Regions from separate parts of the Streptomyces sp. NPDC003027 genome, predicted to be linked through region 3. Evidence: riboswitches for the same ligand, from Rfam matches in the RefSeq annotation. Region 3 holds a riboswitch; each other region holds the start of a gene.
What was found. A riboswitch is a leader RNA that binds a small molecule or an ion and turns the genes downstream of it on or off. The one in region 3 is predicted to bind cobalamin.

Region 1: it holds a riboswitch for cobalamin, as region 3 does, so the genes downstream of both, ACWDX6_RS25855 (energy-coupling factor ABC transporter permease) here and ACWDX6_RS06255 (FecCD family ABC transporter permease) in region 3, are expected to answer to the same signal.
Region 2: it holds a riboswitch for cobalamin, as region 3 does, so the genes downstream of both, cobN (cobaltochelatase subunit CobN) here and ACWDX6_RS06255 (FecCD family ABC transporter permease) in region 3, are expected to answer to the same signal.
Region 4: it holds a riboswitch for cobalamin, as region 3 does, so the genes downstream of both, ACWDX6_RS17845 (ribonucleoside-diphosphate reductase subunit alpha) here and ACWDX6_RS06255 (FecCD family ABC transporter permease) in region 3, are expected to answer to the same signal.

The regions. Positions count from the first base shown of each region.
Region 1 is NZ_JBSFTU010000045.1:28,574-32,584, reverse strand. It holds gene ACWDX6_RS25870 (ATP-binding cassette domain-containing protein) at 1-588, opposite strand, end outside; gene cbiQ (cobalt ECF transporter T component CbiQ) at 585-1,334, opposite strand; gene ACWDX6_RS25860 (energy-coupling factor ABC transporter substrate-binding protein) at 1,341-1,715, opposite strand; gene ACWDX6_RS25855 (energy-coupling factor ABC transporter permease) at 1,721-2,422, opposite strand; cobalamin riboswitch at 2,452-2,659, opposite strand; gene ACWDX6_RS25850 (PTS-dependent dihydroxyacetone kinase phosphotransferase subunit DhaM) at 2,733-3,137, opposite strand; gene dhaL (dihydroxyacetone kinase subunit DhaL) at 3,134-3,763, opposite strand; gene dhaK (dihydroxyacetone kinase subunit DhaK) at 3,772-4,011, opposite strand, start outside.
Region 2 is NZ_JBSFTU010000006.1:151,642-155,652, reverse strand. It holds gene cobN (cobaltochelatase subunit CobN) at 1-1,484, opposite strand, end outside; cobalamin riboswitch at 1,523-1,660, opposite strand; gene ACWDX6_RS07445 (cobalamin biosynthesis protein CobG) at 1,726-2,988, shown strand; gene ACWDX6_RS07440 (precorrin-8X methylmutase) at 3,003-3,638, shown strand; gene cobJ (precorrin-3B C(17)-methyltransferase) at 3,686-4,011, shown strand, end outside.
Region 3 is NZ_JBSFTU010000005.1:92,678-96,688, reverse strand. It holds gene ACWDX6_RS06260 (MBL fold metallo-hydrolase) at 1-1,231, shown strand, start outside; cobalamin riboswitch at 1,345-1,470, shown strand; gene ACWDX6_RS06255 (FecCD family ABC transporter permease) at 1,575-2,684, shown strand; gene ACWDX6_RS06250 (ABC transporter ATP-binding protein) at 2,684-3,469, shown strand; gene ACWDX6_RS06245 (ABC transporter substrate-binding protein) at 3,485-4,011, shown strand, end outside.
Region 4 is NZ_JBSFTU010000022.1:76,696-80,706, reverse strand. It holds gene ACWDX6_RS17855 (carbon starvation CstA family protein) at 1-757, shown strand, start outside; gene ACWDX6_RS17850 (YbdD/YjiX family protein) at 754-969, shown strand; cobalamin riboswitch at 1,159-1,281, shown strand; gene ACWDX6_RS17845 (ribonucleoside-diphosphate reductase subunit alpha) at 1,412-3,760, shown strand; gene ACWDX6_RS17840 (ribonucleotide-diphosphate reductase subunit beta) at 3,760-4,011, shown strand, end outside.

The DNA.
Region 1 (4,011 bases), on a different contig from region 3:
CACCGTCGTGCCCGACCCCCGCAGCCGCCCGAGCACCTCGAGGAGGCGCTCCTGCCCGTGGGGATCGAGCCCGGCCGTCGGCTCGTCCATGATGAGGACCCGCGGCCGCATCGCCACCGCGCCCGCGATCGCCGCCCGCTTGCGCTGGCCGTACGACAGCAGATGCGTCGGCCGGTCCTCCAGCGCCACGATGTCCAGCGCCTCCAGCGCCTCGCGCACCCGGAGCCGTACCTCCTCCAGCGGCAGCCCGAGGTTCATCGGCCCGAACGACACGTCCTGGCCGACCGACGCCGCGAACAGCTGGTCGTCCGGGTCCTGCACGACCAGCTGCACGGTCGTCCGCAACCGGGTCAGACCCTTCCGGTCGTACGACACCTCCTCGCCGTCCAGCCGGAGAGCCCCGCTGCCGCAGCGCAGGCCCCCGCTCAGCAGCCGCAGCAGTGTCGTCTTGCCGCTGCCGTTCCTCCCGAGCACCGCAAGCGCCCGCCCCTCCGGCACGGCGAAGTCGATCCCGTCGAGGACGGGGGGCCCGTCCTCATAGGCGAAGCCCGCCCTCACCAGTTCCACGACAGGGGAACGAAGACTCACGGCAGGGACCTTTCCAGTACGAGAGTGAGAGCGACGAGGCCGGCCAGCAGCCCGGCCGTCGCCGCCAGGAACCGCCGCGAGACGGCCGCACCGGGCACCAGGACCCGGAGGGTCCCGTCGTACCCCCGCCCCGCCAGCCCCGTCTGCAACCGCTGCGCCCGGTCGAAGGCGCGCACGAACGCCGTCGCGCCGAGCCCGGCGAGCGAGCGCCAGGTGGCCGCCCGCGTCGTCAGCCCCAACCGGGCCGCCTGGGCCTGCCGGATCCTGGCCATGGAGTCGAGCAGGAGAAAACTGATCCGGTACATCACGAGCGCGACGTCCACGACCGGACCCGGCACCCCCGCCCGTACGAGCCGGGGCAGCACGTCCGAGACGGGTGTGGTGAACGCGAACAGCAGCACCCCCAGCGACGCGGCCGATGTGCGCAGCAGCAGTTCACCCGCGTGCGACGGACCGTCCGGCGCCAGGGCGACGAAGCCGCGCGCCCCTCCCACCTCGAACAGCAGCGGCACCGCCCCCGTCACACAGAAGCCCAGCGGGATCCGGAACGCCCGCCACAGCTGACGTCCGGGCACTCCGGCGGGACCGAGCAGCACCGCGAGGGTGGCCGCCGCGACCAGAACGGCGCCCGGCCAGGGCGGCAGACAGACCGCGCACAGCGTCAGGCCGAAGCCCAGCGCGGCCTTCTCGCACGGGTGACGGCGGCGCCAGCGACTGCTGTGCGCCGCCGCGTCGATCGGCAGCATCGGCGGTTACTCGTCGCCCGTGGCGGCGCGCGTCACCTTCGGGGCGTCCGTGGCGACCGGTGCGGCCGCCGCGGCCAGTGCGCGCTCCTCGCCCTGGCGACGTCCGCGCCGCAGACCGAAGTAGTACGCGAGGACACCGGCGCCGATGGCCGCCTGGAGCGCGAACAGTGCCGACTCGACCTCGCCGGACGGAGGCTCGTACAGCGGGCTGAACCACGGCTCGTAGTCGGGCCGGATCTCCGTGATCGCGGCCTCCGCCTCGGCGTCGGCCCCCGCGAACGGCTCCTCCTTGTGGTCGCCGAGCCCCAGGACCAGCGGCAGCACCGCCAGCGCGGCGACGGCGAGCAGCAGCAGGGCGTTGATCTTCGTGTTCCTGCTCATCCGGCTCATCGGGCCACCGCCTCCGTGGTCTCGCTCTTCCGGGCACCGGGAAGCAGCACCCCGAGCCGGGTCAGATCCCCCTTGCTCGACTGCGTCAGCAGACGCATCACGAGCACCGTCAGCAGACCCTCGCTCACCGCGAGCGGCAGCTGCGTGACGGCGAAGATCCCGCCGAACTTCGCCAGCGCGCCGAGCACACCGCTGCCGGGGTCGGGGAACGCGACCGCCAGCTGCACGCTGGTGACGCAGTAGGTGGACAGGTCGGCGACGAACGCGCCGAAGAACACGCTCACCATCAGCGGCACGTCGAAGCGGCGCAGCAGCCGGTACGCCCCGTACCCCGCCCACGGGCCGACGACGGCCATCGAGAAGACGTTGGCGCCGAGGGTGGTGAGCCCGCCGTGCGCCAGGAGCAGCGCCTGGAAGAGCAGCGTGATCGTGCCGAGGACCGCCATCACGGGCGGCCGGAACAGGATCGCCCCGAGGCCCGTTCCGGTGGGGTGGGAGCAACTGCCCGTCACCGACGGAATCTTGAGCGCGGACAGGACGAAGGTGAAGGCGCCCGAGGCGCCCAGCAGCAGAGTGGATTCGGGATGGGCCTTGACCTCACGGGTCAGGGCACGGACACCGTGGACGACGAACGGGGCGGACGCGACGGCCCAGGCGGCCGCGTGCACAGGGGGCAGATAGCCCTCGGCGATATGCATGGTTGGGAGACCCTCTCCAGCACCTCGTGGATGGACAACGCACCTTGGCCGGTCTCCTGGCTGACGGTCATGCCGCCCGGACTCCGCCTTCCCACACCACGACGGTCTCCCGCGGCGGTGCAGTGGCTCCCCTGGGGGTTGTCCCCAAGGGGGTGGAGCCGGACCTCCCGATCACAGTGGCGAGGGCCGCACCGGTACTGCACCGGTTTCCCGTACACCAAGGCCCTGCGACACTAGTGCGTTGACCAGGTACATCACAACACGGTCGGCTCCCGGTACGGCCCGTGACGGGTGCCCGCCTCCCGCCCGCTCACCCCTTCCGGTACGTGTACGCCTCCGCGGCCGCGGCCTCCACGGCGTCCAGGTCCCCGCCCGCCGTCGCCGTGACGAGGGCGGCGATCGCGCCCTCGACGAAGGGCGCGTCCACGAGCCGCGCCCCCTCGGGCAGCTCGTCGCCCTCGGCGAGGAGCGCCTTGACGGTCAGCACGGCGCTGCCCAGATCGACGAGGAGGGCCACACCGGCGCCCCGGTCGACCGCCCTCGCCGCCTCGGCGATCAGGTCGGAGCTGGTGCCGAGTCCGCCGTCCGGGGTGCCGCCGGCGGGCCGGATCGGTGCGGTGGGGCCGCCGCCCGAGAGGCCCTGGGCGAGTTCGGCCACGGCCGCGGCGACGGCGGCGCTGTGCGAGACGAGAACGATGCCGACCCGCCCGCTCATCCGGCCACCTCCGCGAGGGCGGCGATCAGCAGCGCGGACGAGGTGGCCCCGGGGTCCTGGTGCCCGATCGACCGTTCGCCCAGATAGCTGGCCCTGCCCTTGCGGGCCTGGAGCGGTACGGTCGCCAGCGCGCCCTCCTCGGCCGCCGTCCGGGCCGCCGCGAAGGACTCGCGCAGCGCCTCGGCCGCCGGGACGAGCGCGTCCAGCATCGTCTTGTCGCCGACCTGGGCCCCGCCGAGCTGGGCGACGGCGGCGACCCCGGTGGCCAGCGCGTCGGCGAACGCCTCGCGGGTCACGGTCCCGGCGTCGCCGAGCGCCTTGCCGGTGCGGCGCAGGAGCGTCCCGTACAGCGGACCGGAGGCACCCCCGACGGTGGAGATCAACTGCCGTCCTGCGGTGGTGAGTACGGCCCCCGGGGTGGGGGGCGGCTCCTTCGCCAGGACGTCCGTCACGGCGGCGAACCCCCGCTTCAGATTGGAGCCGTGGTCGGCGTCGCCGATCGCCGAGTCGAGCTCGGTGAGACGGTCGGCCTCACGGTCGACGGCGGAAGCGGCGACGCTCAGCCAGCGCTGGAAGAACGCGGCGTCGAACTGGCCCGGCTCGTTCGTCTCGGTCACTTCGGTCACTCTCCTTCTCACCGGCCCCAGCGGAGGGCGGGCGTCTGCACGGGCGCGTCCCACAGGCGTAGCAGTTCCTCATCGGCCTCACAGAGCGTGACCGAACAGCCGGCCATGTCGAGGGAGGTCACATAGTTCCCGACCAGGGTGCGGGCGACCGGGATCCCGCGCTCCTTCAGCACGCGCTGCACCTCGGCGTTGAACCCGTACAGTTCGAGCAGCGGGGTGGCGCCCATGCCGTTGACCAGCGCCAGGAC
Region 2 (4,011 bases), on a different contig from region 3:
GACGGCGGAAGATCGGGGTCGTGGTAGATCGCGATCGGGTTCTCGCCGAAGCCGCGCGGCGGCTGGATGAGGATCAGCAGGTTCCCGCGGCGCAGCGCCGCGAGGACGATGTCACCCTCGGGGTTGCGGGAACGGTCCAGGAACATCTCGCCCGGCGGCGGCCCCCAGTGCTCCTCGACCTGCTCGCGGAGCTCCTCCGGCAGCGTCGCGTACCAGCGCTTGTAGTCGGCGGCCGGGATACGGACGGGGTTGCGGGCCAGCTGCTCCTCGGTGAGCCAGTCCTGGTCGTGGCCGCCGGCCTCGATGAGCGCGTAGATCAGCTCGTCGCCGTCGCCGGAGACCAGGCCGGGGATCTCGTCCTCGGGCCCGAAGTCGTAGCCCTCCTCCCGCAGCCGGCGCAGCAGCGCCACGGCGGAGGCGGGGGTGTCGAGGCCGACGGCGTTTCCGATCCGGGAGTGCTTCGTCGGGTACGCGGAGAGGACCAGGGCCAGACGCTTCTCGGCGTTCGGGATGTGCCGCAGGCGGGCGTGGCGGACGGCGATCCCGGCGACGCGGGCCGCGCGCTCGGCGTCGGCGACGTAGGCCGGGAGCCCGTCCTCGTCGATCTCCTTGAAGGAGAACGGGACGGTGATGAGCCGGCCGTCGAACTCGGGGACGGCGACCTGGCTGGCGGCGTCGAGCGGGGAGAGACCCTCGTCGTTCTCCTCCCAGGCCGTACGTGAACCGGTGAGGCAGAGCGCCTGCAGGATCGGTACGTCGAGGGCGGCGAGCGCGCCCGCGTCCCACGCCTCCTCGTCGCCGCCGGCCTGGGCCTCGGCGGGCTTGGTGCCGCCGGCGGCCAGGACGGTGGTGACGATCGCGTCGACGCCGCGCAGCCGCGCCAGCAGTTCGGGTTCGGGGGCGCGCAGGGAGGCCACGTAGAGCGGCAGGGCCTGGGCTCCGGCGTCCTCGACGGCGTCGCAGAGGGTGCCGACGAAGGCGGTGTTCCCGCTCATGTGGTGGGCGCGGTAGTAGAGCACCGCGACGGTCGGGCCGTCGGTCCTCCGGGGGGTGCGCTCCAGCGGACCCCAGGTGGGGGCCGGGGCCGGGGCCTCGAAGCCGTGGCCGGTGAGCAGCACGGTGTCGGCGAGGAACCGGGCGAGCTGCTCCAGGTTGCCGGGCCCGCCGTGCGCGAGATAGGCGTGAGCCTCGGTGGCGACGCCGATCGGGACCGTGGAGGTCTCCATGAGCTGCGCGTCCGGGGCCTGTTCGCCGGAGAGCACGACCAGCGGCTTGCCGGCGGCGCGCAGCGTCTGGAGCCCGTCCTCCCAGGCCCGCAGGCCGCCGAGGAGGCGTACGACGACGAGGTCCGCACCGTCCAGGAGACCGGGGAGGTCGTCGAGCGCGAGGCGCGAGGGGTTGGCGAACCGGTACGCCACCGGGCCGCCGGCCGCGCGGGCGCTGAGCAGGTCGGTGTCGGAGTGCGACAGCAACAGAATTCGCATGCGAGCGCAGGCCTTCCTCGGGGTTGTCCGCGCCCCGGGTGGTCGTGTGGACGGCGGGAGTTCCTGACTCACCGGGACGCTGGTGCGACCTGGCTCACAGTGGCGGGACCGCGCCGGATTCTCACCGGGCTTCCTCCCCGGGGCCCTGGGACCCCATGCCGTTGTGCATAGTAGATCCTGCCCCCGCCGGGCTGGGGGGTTGGCCGGATCACAGCCGGTGGTCGCGAGGATTCCCGTGGGTATGCTCGCCGCCATGCCGCCCACCCCACCCACCCCGCCCAACCCGGGCGAATCCGTCATACGGGACCGTGGCGACGCCTGCCCCGGGGCGCTACGGCTGCACCCCGCCGACGACGGCCGCCTGGCCCGACTGCGCGTGCCCGCAGGCTTGTTGACGACACGTCAGGTCGAGGTTCTGGCCACCGCGGCAGAGGTTCTGGGCGACGGACGGGTCAGTGTCACCTCCCGGGGAAACGTGGAGCTGCGGGGCCTCGGAGAGAGCTGCGGCGCGGAGCTGGCGGAGCTGCTGGCACCAGCCGGTCTGCTGCCGTCCCCGACCCATGAACGCGTCCGGAACGTGGTGGCCTCACCGGCGGCCGGGTTGGACGGACTCGGCTGCGGTGACGTGCAGTTGTGGGCCCGCGAACTCGACGCGCTGCTGTGCGCCCGGGAAGGGACGGCAGCCCTTTCTGGCCGTTTCCTCTTCGTCCTGGACGACGGGCGCGGGGATGTGGCCGGGCTCGGCGGAGATGTGACCTTGATCGCAGAAGGGCCGACGGTACGGCTCCGGGTCGGCGACCAGGTCTTCCAGCTGGGCGCCGCGGACGCGCCCGGCGCCGCGCTCACCGCCGCGGAGGCCTTCCTGGCCGCCGCCCGAGCCGCGGGGAACGGCGCCTGGCGGGTCCGTGAGCTGCCCGAGGGGCACGAGCCGGACCTGGCGGGGGCGCTCGCCCGGGCCGGGATCGCGGCGGAACCCGTACCGGCACCAGAACTCCCGCACGGGGAACCCCCCGCCCCCGGAGTGCTCGGCGAGAGCGCCGTCTCCGTCCTCGCGCCCCTCGGCCGGCTGACGGCCGAACAGCTGCGGGCCCTGGCCGCCACCGGCGGAGAGGTACGGCTCACCCCCTGGCGCGGCGCCGTCGTCACCGGCTTCCCGGACCGGCCGGCCGCAGCGCGGCGGCTGCGCGAGCTCGACGCGTACGGGCTGATCACGGACCCCGACTCCCCCTGGGCCGGGGTGGGCGCCTGCACCGGACGCCCCGGCTGCGCCAAGTCCCTGGCCGACGTCCGCGCCGACGCCGTACCCGGGCGCTCCCGCGGCCTCCCCGTCCACTTCTCCGGGTGCGCCCGCCGCTGCGGCCACCCCCAGGGCCCCCACGGCACCTGGGTGGACGTCGTCGCGACCGCCGAGGGCGCCTACCTGGTCGACGGCGTCCCCACGCCCCGTACACGCCTCACCGAAGCAGTCGCAACGGCCCGCACCACCGCCCGCACAACGAGATGAGCGAGAACGACACGATGTTCGCCTACGAGAAGGACGGCGCGGAGATCTACCGCCAGTCCTTTGCCACGATCCGCGCCGAGGCGGACCTCGCGGGTCTGCCCGCCGATGTCGCCCAGGTCGCGGTCCGCATGATCCACGCCTGCGGCATGACCGACCTCGTACGCGATATCGCCTACTCGCCGCAGGTCGTCTCCCGCGCCCGCGCCGCCCTGCGCGCCGGGGCACCGATCCTCTGCGACGCGCAGATGGTCGCCAGCGGCGTGACCCGTAAGCGGCTGCCCGCCGACAACGAGGTGATCTGCACCCTCTCCGACCCCTCCGTGCCCGCGCTCGCCGCCGAGCTCGGCACCACCCGCAGCGCCGCCGCCCTCGAACTCTGGCGCGACCGCCTCGAAGGCTCCGTCGTCGCCATCGGCAACGCCCCCACCGCCCTCTTCCACCTCCTGGAGATGATCGCCAAGGGCGCCCCCCGCCCCGCGGCCGTCCTCGGCATACCGGTCGGCTTCATCGGCGCCGCCGAGTCCAAGGACGCCCTCGCCGCCCAGGAGCTCGGCCTCGACCACCTCGTCGTACGGGGCCGGCGCGGCGGCAGCGCGATGGCGGCCGCCGCGATCAACGCGATCGCTCACGAAGCGGAGATCCAGCAGTGACCGGAAAGCTGTACGGCGTGGGCCTCGGGCCCGGCGACCCGAACCTGATGACGGTGGCGGCGGTGAAGGCCATCGCCGCAGCGGACGTGATCGCGTACCACTCGGCCCGGCACGGCCGGTCCATCGCCCGGTCCATCGCGGCGGAGCACATTCGCGAGGACCACATCGAGGAGCGGCTGATGTACCCGCTCACGGTGGAGACGACCGACCACCCCGGCGGCTACCGCGGCGCGCTCGACGACTTCTACGAGGAGGCGTCGGCGCGGCTCGCCGCCCACCTGGACGCGGGCCGCACGGTCGCCGTCCTCGCCGAGGGCGACCCACTCTTCTACGGCTCGTACCAGCACATGCACAAGCGTCTGGCACACCGCTA
Region 3 (4,011 bases):
CGGCTCCGACCATCCGCCGCGGTCCCGGCTGCGCGCCCTGCGGCCTGCCGCCTTCGGCGCCGACCCGGTGGGAGAGCGCATGGAGCGCATCCGCCGCTCGCCGAACTTCGCGGACGGGGTCTTCCGGAACCCCGTGTCGGCCCGGCACCGGCCCTCCGGCTCCATGCTCGAGTTCGCCAAGGTCTACTTCCGGAAGGAAGCGCGGGCGCGCCGGGCCCCCACCGGCGCGATCCCCCTCCACACCGGCACCCTGGACCACCTCGCCGAGCCCCCGGCCTCCGGTCTGCGGCTGACCTGGATGGGGCACTCCAGCGTCCTCGCCGAGATCGACGGCCACCGGGTGCTCTTCGACCCCGTCTGGGGCGACCGCTGCTCGCCCTTCGCCTTCGCCGGCCCCCGGCGTCTGCACCCCGTCCCGGTGCCGCTCGCCGAGCTGGGCCCGGTCGACGTGGTCGTTATCTCCCACGACCACTACGACCACCTCGACCTGCCCACGATCAGAGCCCTGGCCTCGACGGACACCCTCTTCGCCGTGCCGCTGGGCGTGGGCGCCCATCTGGAGCGCTGGGGCGTGCCCGCTTCCCGGCTGCGCGAGCTGGACTGGGACGAGACGGCAAAGATCGGCGCCCTGCGGCTCACCGCGACCCCCGCCCGCCACTTCTGCGGCCGCGGCCTGCGCAACCAGCAGCACACCCTGTGGGCGTCCTGGGTCGTCGCCGGTCCCACGCACCGGATCTACCACAGCGGAGACACGGGCTACTTCCCCGGCTTCCAGGAGATCGGCGCCGCCCACGGCCCCTTCGATGCCACCATGATCCAGATCGGCGCGTACTCGGAGTACTGGCCCGAGAACCACCCGGACCTCACACCGCTGCCGGGAGCGTGGCCGGACATCCACATGTCGCCCGCTCAGGGGGTCCAAGCCCACCTCGACCTGCAAGGAGGGCGGCCGGGCGGTGTCCTGCTCCCGATCCACTGGGGCACCTTCAACCTGGCGCCCCATCCGTGGGCGGAGCCGGGGGAGTGGACGAAAGACGCCGCCGAGGAGGTCGGACAGGCCGCCGCGTTCCCTCGCCCCGGCCAGCCCTTCGAGCCCGCCGGAAAGCTGCCCTCGGAGCCCTGGTGGCGGGCGGTGGCCCACCCCATCGCCCACCCATGGCGCCGGCCCCGGTCGGTGCGGGTCTCCACCGAGGGCCGTATGGACGATCTCGATCTCGCCGGTGATCGCTGACGGCGAGTCAGGACCGCCTCAGCCGGAGGGTGCGCGGCCGCCGGCGTGTCTCCCGCCGGAGGAGCGCGGCAGCCCCGCGTCCTCCCGGGCGCGGCCGCGGGGAGCTCGGCCGTACACGCTATGCTGCAAACCGCCCCGCGGGGGAAGCCGGTCGAATTCCGGCGCTGACCCGCAACGGTAGACGGAGCCGCGTACGCGGCTCCGTGAGCCCGATTACCCGCGGTGGTGAAGGCTCCTGTCAATTCGCCGTGGACTGCGAGAGGGTGCTGCGCAGGGCGCCCGGCGTCCCGGGCCGCTCCTTTGCTCACGTGGGTGCACGGCTTGAGGCGAAGGCGATCAGCCCGTGGCCACACCCCTGGAAACCGAACCGGCCGCGCCACCCCACACGGCGCGCACCCGCGTCGGCCCCGCACCGCCCCAGCGCGTATCCCTGCCCCTTCTCTTCGCCGTCCTGTGCGCCGCGCTCGTGTTCTCCATCGTCTGCGGGGCGGGTATGGGGGCCTCGGGACTCACCTGGGGCGAGGTGCTGCGCTTTCTCTGGGCCGGGCTGACGGGCGGACCCCTCTCGCCCGACGACGTCTCGGCCTACACGATCGTGTGGGAACTGCGCTTTCCGCGAGCCGTGCTGGCCGCGGTCGTCGGAGCCGGACTGTCGGCCATCGGCGTCGCCGTGCAGGCCATGGTCCGCAACGCCCTCGCCGACCCGTTCGTCCTGGGCATCTCCTCCGGCGCGGCCGTCGGTGCCAATGCCGTCCTCCTCTTCGGAGCCTTCGGCGCTCTCGGCCTGTGGGCCCTGTCCACGGCGGCCTTCCTCTCCGCGCTCCTCGCCATGGCCCTGGTGTACGCGATCGCCCGCACCGCCGACGGTCTGACCCCGCTGCGGCTCGTCCTGACGGGCACCGCGATGTACTACGGGTTCTCGGCCGTCACCACGTTCATGGTGTTCGCGGCCGAACGCGGCGAGGCGGCCCGCTCCGCGATGATGTGGCTGCTCGGCAGCCTCGGCGGAGCCAGCTGGGCCTCCGTGCCGATCGCCGCGGGAGCCGTGCTCGCCGGCCTCACCCACCTCACGGTGTCAGCGCGTCGCCTGAACGCGCTGGCGATGGGTGACGAGACCGCGGCCGCCCTCGGGGTGGACGCGGGGAGGCTGCGCAAGGAGCTGTTCCTGGTCTGTGCCGCCGTCACGGGGGCCGTGGTCGCGGTGAGCGGCGCGATCGGTTTCGTCGGCCTCATGGTCCCGCACGCCGCACGGATGCTGGTCGGCGCGGACCACCGCCGACTGCTGGCCGTCGCCCCCCTCGCCGGAGCCGTCCTGCTGATCTGGGTGGACATCCTGTCGCGTGTGGTGCTCGCGCCCGTCGAGCTGCCGGTGGGCGTGCTGACCGCCGCCATCGGCGTCCCCTGCTTCGTCCTGCTGATGCGCCGCCGCTCCTACACCTTCGGAGGCGCGTGATGCGGATCGACATCGACGCACTGACGGTCGAGGTCGCCGGCGCGCGGCTGGTGCGCGAGGCCACCCTCCGCGCGGACGGCGGACAGGTCGTCGGGCTCGTCGGGCCCAACGGCAGCGGGAAGTCCACCCTGCTGCGCTGCGTCTACCGCGCCCTGCGCCCCTCGGCGGGTACGGTCCGGCTCGCCGGTGAGGACCTGCACTCCCTCAGCGCGCGCGAAGGCGCCCGGCGACTGGCCGCCCTGCCCCAAGAGGCGGTCACCGAGTTCGACTTCACGGTCGCCGAGGTCGTGGCGATGGGGCGGCTGCCCCACCAGCGGTCGGTGGCCCGGACCACCGACGAGGACCGCAAGGCGTGCGAGGCCGCGCTGGTGCGGGTCGGCGCCGGCCACCTCGCCGGCCGCGGCTTCCTCACCCTCTCCGGCGGCGAGAAGCAACGGGTCATGATCGCCCGCGCGCTCGCCCAGCAGCCGCGCGTCCTGGTCCTCGACGAGCCGACCAACCACCTCGACATCGCCCAGCAGTTGGAGGTCCTGGCCCTCGTGCGCGGAAGTGGCCTGACCGTGCTCACCGCACTGCACGACCTCAACCTCGCCGCCCTCCACTGCGACCTGCTCTACGTCATCGACAGCGGCCGGATCGTCGCCTCCGGCGCCCCGCACGACGTGCTGACGCCCGAACTGCTGGCCGAGGTCTTCGGCGTACGGGCGCACCGTGTGCCGCATCCGGAGTCCGGCGCCGTGCAGTTGCTCTTCGACCGTCTCCCGCCCGCCCATCCCGCTTCCTGAGGAGTCATCGCCACCATGCCGAACCTCGTACGCCCCGCCGCACTCGCCCTTGCCGCCGCCCTGGTGCTCACCGGTTGCGGCGCGCAGGTCACCCCGGAGAAGGAGGAGGGGGGTGGTGCCAAGGCGCGCGGCGGCCACTATCCGGTCACCATCGAGAACTGCGGCCAGAAGAAGAGCTACGACAAGGCCCCCGAGCGCGTGGTCACCAATGACGTCGGCATCACCGAGATCATGTTCGCGCTCGGGCTCGAGGACCGCATGGCGGGTTATGTGATGCCCGACGACAGGGGCGACCTCACCTCCGTTCCCTGGAAGGACGCGTACCAGAAGACGACGTGGCTCTCGAAGAAGACGATCAACAAGGAGCTGGTCCTCGACGCCCGCGCCGACCTGGTCTTCGCGGGCTGGAACTACGGCTTCAACGAGGGGGAGGGCTTCAGCCCCACCGAGCTGGCGCGGGTGGGCATCGACTCGTATCTGCTGAGCGAATCGTGCCGCAACGGGCAGGGAAAGGCGCGCGGCGTGATGCCGCCGCTCGAAGC
Region 4 (4,011 bases), on a different contig from region 3:
CGTGGACGCGGGAACCCGCGTCGGCCGGTTCATGCTCCAGGACATGCTGGGCAACGTCTACAAGCCGTTCCGCCAGGTCAGCTGGAAGCCGGGCGTCTGGTTCGCCAGCGCGGTGGTCGTCGGCGGCTGGGGCTACTTCCTCTGGGTCGGCGTGCACGACCCGCTGGGCGGCATCAACCAGCTCTTCCCGCTGTTCGGCATCGCCAACCAGCTGCTCGCCGCCGTGGCGCTGGCCGTCTGCACCACGCTGCTCATCAAGTCCGGCCGCCTGAAGTGGGCCTGGGTCACCGGCGTCCCGCTCGCCTGGGACGTCGCCGTCACCCTGACCGCGAGCTGGCAGAAGATCTTCTCCGAGGACCCGCGGGTCGGCTTCTTCGCCCAGCGGGACAAGTACCAGGCGGGCATCGACGCCGACAAGGTGCTCCCGCCCGCCAAGTCGATCGACGACATGCACACCGTCGTCACCAACTCCACCGTGGACGGCGTGCTGTCCGCGCTGTTCGCGATCCTCATCATCGTGGTGATCGCCGACGCGGGCCGGGTCTGCTTCAAGGCGATCAGGAACCCGGAGGGCGTCCGGCTCTCCGAGGCGCCCCACACCGAGTCCAAGCTCGTCGCGCCCGCCGGCATGTTCCCCACGAAGGAGGAGAAGGCGGAGCTGGTGGCCGCCGGACTCGGCGCCGGAGGCGGCATGCGCGAGGAGACCGCGCCGGGCGAGCCGCGGAGTGACGTGCCGACCGGGACCGGATCCGCATGAGCACGGCGAACACGGTCCGCCACCTGCGGCGCGCGGTGCGCGCGATCCGCTGGTACGTGCGCGAGCTCTCCGGCGAGGCCGTCTACGACCGGTACGTCGCCCACGCCCGAAGCTGCGACCCGGACGCCGAGGTGATGACCCGGCGGGAGTTCGAGCGCAGCCGCACCGACGCGCGGGAGGCCGATCCGCGCGAGGGGTTCCGCTGCTGCTGAGCCCTCACCGGCCGTCCGACGGGCCGCCGCCCTCCCCCTCCCGGGAAGGCGGCGGCCCGCTGCGTCAGACCCCCGGCGAACTCACCGCGCTTCCCTCCCCCGATGACAAACGCCTCTGCTTCGGCGAAGAGCTCTGACACCCAACGGCACTACATGTGGGGGGTGCTTCAAGGAGCGCCCCCCACATGTATGCTCATGCTCGCTGTCGCCGCAGGGGAATCCGGTGGAAATCCGGAACTGTCCCGCAACGGTGTGTTGGCGTGCTTTTGCGCTCCTACGAGTCCGAACACCTGCCGACAGTGCGCCCGGTCCGTCCGTTCCGGGTGCCAGAGTCGTCCGGGCCTCGCGGAGTGGGCCGGTGGACACGGAGCGCGCCCGCGTACGGGTGCGCGTGCCGTCCGCCTCCCCGTCGCCCCCCGGGCCGAGCGAGGGAGAGCCCCACGTGACCATCGCGCCAGCCGATCCGGCCGCGGCGATCGAGAGCGACGGACCCGGGACGCTACTGCTCCGGACCCTGACCGACCTCACCGCCGACCTTCCCGACACCGACCCGGGCAAGGTCGCCGCCGCCGCGCTGCGCGGCCGCAACGCCGCCTCGGACGAGGCGGAGCTGCGGGAGCTGGCCACCGAGGCGGCCGCCGGCCTGATCGCCGAGGACCCGGCCTACTCCCGGCTCGCGGCCCGGCTGCTGACCCGGACCATCGCGGAGGAGGCGGCCGGGCAGGGTGCGGTGGCGTTCTCGGCGTCGGTGGCGGTGGGGCACCGGGAGGGTCTGATCGCGGACCGTACGGCCGCGTTCGTGACCGCCCACGCGGACCGGATGGACGCGCTGATCGACCCGGCCGCCGACGACCGGTTCGGCTACTTCGGGCTGCGGACGCTGTACTCGCGCTATCTGCTCCGGCACCCGATCACCCGCAAGGTGATCGAGACGCCCCAGCACTTCATGCTGCGGGTCGCGGCCGGGCTCGCCGAGGACGATTCCGTACGCGCGCTGGACGAGGTCGCGGCGCTGTACGGGCTGATGAGCCGGCTGGACTACCTCCCCTCCTCCCCCACCCTGTTCAACTCCGGCACCCGCCACCCGCAGATGTCGTCCTGCTATCTGCTGGACTCGCCGCTGGACGAGCTGGACTCCATCTACGACCGCTACCACCAGGTCGCGCGGCTGTCGAAGCACGCGGGCGGCATCGGTCTTTCGTACTCCCGCATCCGGGCCCGCGGTTCGCTGATCCGCGGCACCAACGGCCACTCCAACGGCATCGTGCCGTTCCTGAAGACGCTGGACGCCTCCGTCGCCGCCGTGAACCAGGGCGGGCGGCGCAAGGGCGCGGCCGCCGTCTACCTGGAGACGTGGCACGCGGACATCGAGGAGTTCCTGGAGCTGCGCGACAACACCGGTGAGGACCAGCGGCGTACGCACAACCTCAACCTGGCGCACTGGATCCCGGACGAGTTCATGCGCCGGGTGAACGCCGACGCCGAGTGGTCGCTGTTCTCCCCCGCCGACGTGCCCGAACTGGTCGACCTGTGGGGCGACGAGTTCGACGCCGCCTACCGCGCCGCCGAGTCCAGGGGCCTGGCCCGCAAGACCATGCCGGCCCGGGACCTGTACGGCCGGATGATGCGCACGCTGGCCCAGACCGGCAACGGCTGGATGACCTTCAAGGACGCCTCGAACCGGACCGCGAACCAGACGGCGGAGCCGGGCCACACGGTCCACTCCTCCAACCTCTGCACGGAGATCCTGGAGGTGACGGACGACGGCGAGACGGCCGTGTGCAACCTCGGTTCGGTCAACCTGGGCGCCTTCGTGACCGGCGGTGACATCGACTGGGAGCGGCTCGACGCGACCGTCCGTACGGCCGTCACCTTCCTCGACCGGGTCGTGGACATCAACTTCTACCCGACCGAGCAGGCCGGGCGCTCCAACGCCCGCTGGCGGCCGGTGGGCCTGGGCGCGATGGGGCTCCAGGACGTCTTCTTCCAGCTGAAGCTGCCCTTCGACTCGCCCGCGGCGCGCGCCCTGTCGACGCGGATCGCCGAGCGGATCATGCTCGCCGCGTACGAGGCCTCCGCCGACCTCGCCGAGCGCAACGGCCCCCTCCCGGCCTGGGAGAAGACCCGCACCGCCCGGGGCGTCCTGCACCCCGACCACTACGACGTGGAGCTGAACTGGCCCGAGCGCTGGGCCGCCCTGCGCGAGCGGATCGCCACGGTCGGCATGCGCAACAGCCTTCTGCTCGCCATCGCTCCGACCGCGACGATCGCCTCGATCGCGGGCGTGTACGAGTGCATCGAGCCGCAGGTCTCCAACCTCTTCAAGCGCGAGACGCTGTCGGGTGAGTTCCTCCAGGTCAACTCCTATCTGGTGGACGAGCTGAAGCGGCTCGGCGTGTGGGACGCGCAGACCCGTGAGGCGCTGCGCGAGTCCAACGGCTCGGTGGCCGGCTTCACCTGGGTCCCGGCCGAGGTGCGCGAGCTGTACCGCACGGCGTGGGAGATCCCGCAGCGCGGCCTGATCGACATGGCGGCGGCCCGCACCCCCTTCCTGGACCAGTCGCAGTCCCTGAACCTGTTCCTGGAGACGCCGACGATCGGCAAGCTGTCGTCGATGTACGCGTACGCCTGGAAGCAGGGTCTGAAGACGACGTACTACCTGCGCTCGCGCCCGGCGACCCGGATCGCCCGCGCGGCCCAGGCCGCCACCCCGATTCCCGTACAGGCGACCCCGGAAGACGCCGTCGCCTGCTCCCTCGAAAACCCCGAGTCCTGCGAGGCCTGCCAGTAATGTCCGTTGAAAAAAATCTCCTCGACCCGGGCTTCGAGCTGACTCTCCGCCCCATGCGCTACCCGGACTTCTACGAGCGCTACCGGGACGCGATCAAGAACACCTGGACCGTGGAGGAGGTCGACCTCCACTCGGACGTCGCCGACCTCGCGAAGCTGACGCCGGGCGAGCAGCACATGATCGGCCGGCTGGTGGCGTTCTTCGCCACCGGTGACTCGATCGTCGCCAACAACCTCGTGCTGACGCTCTAC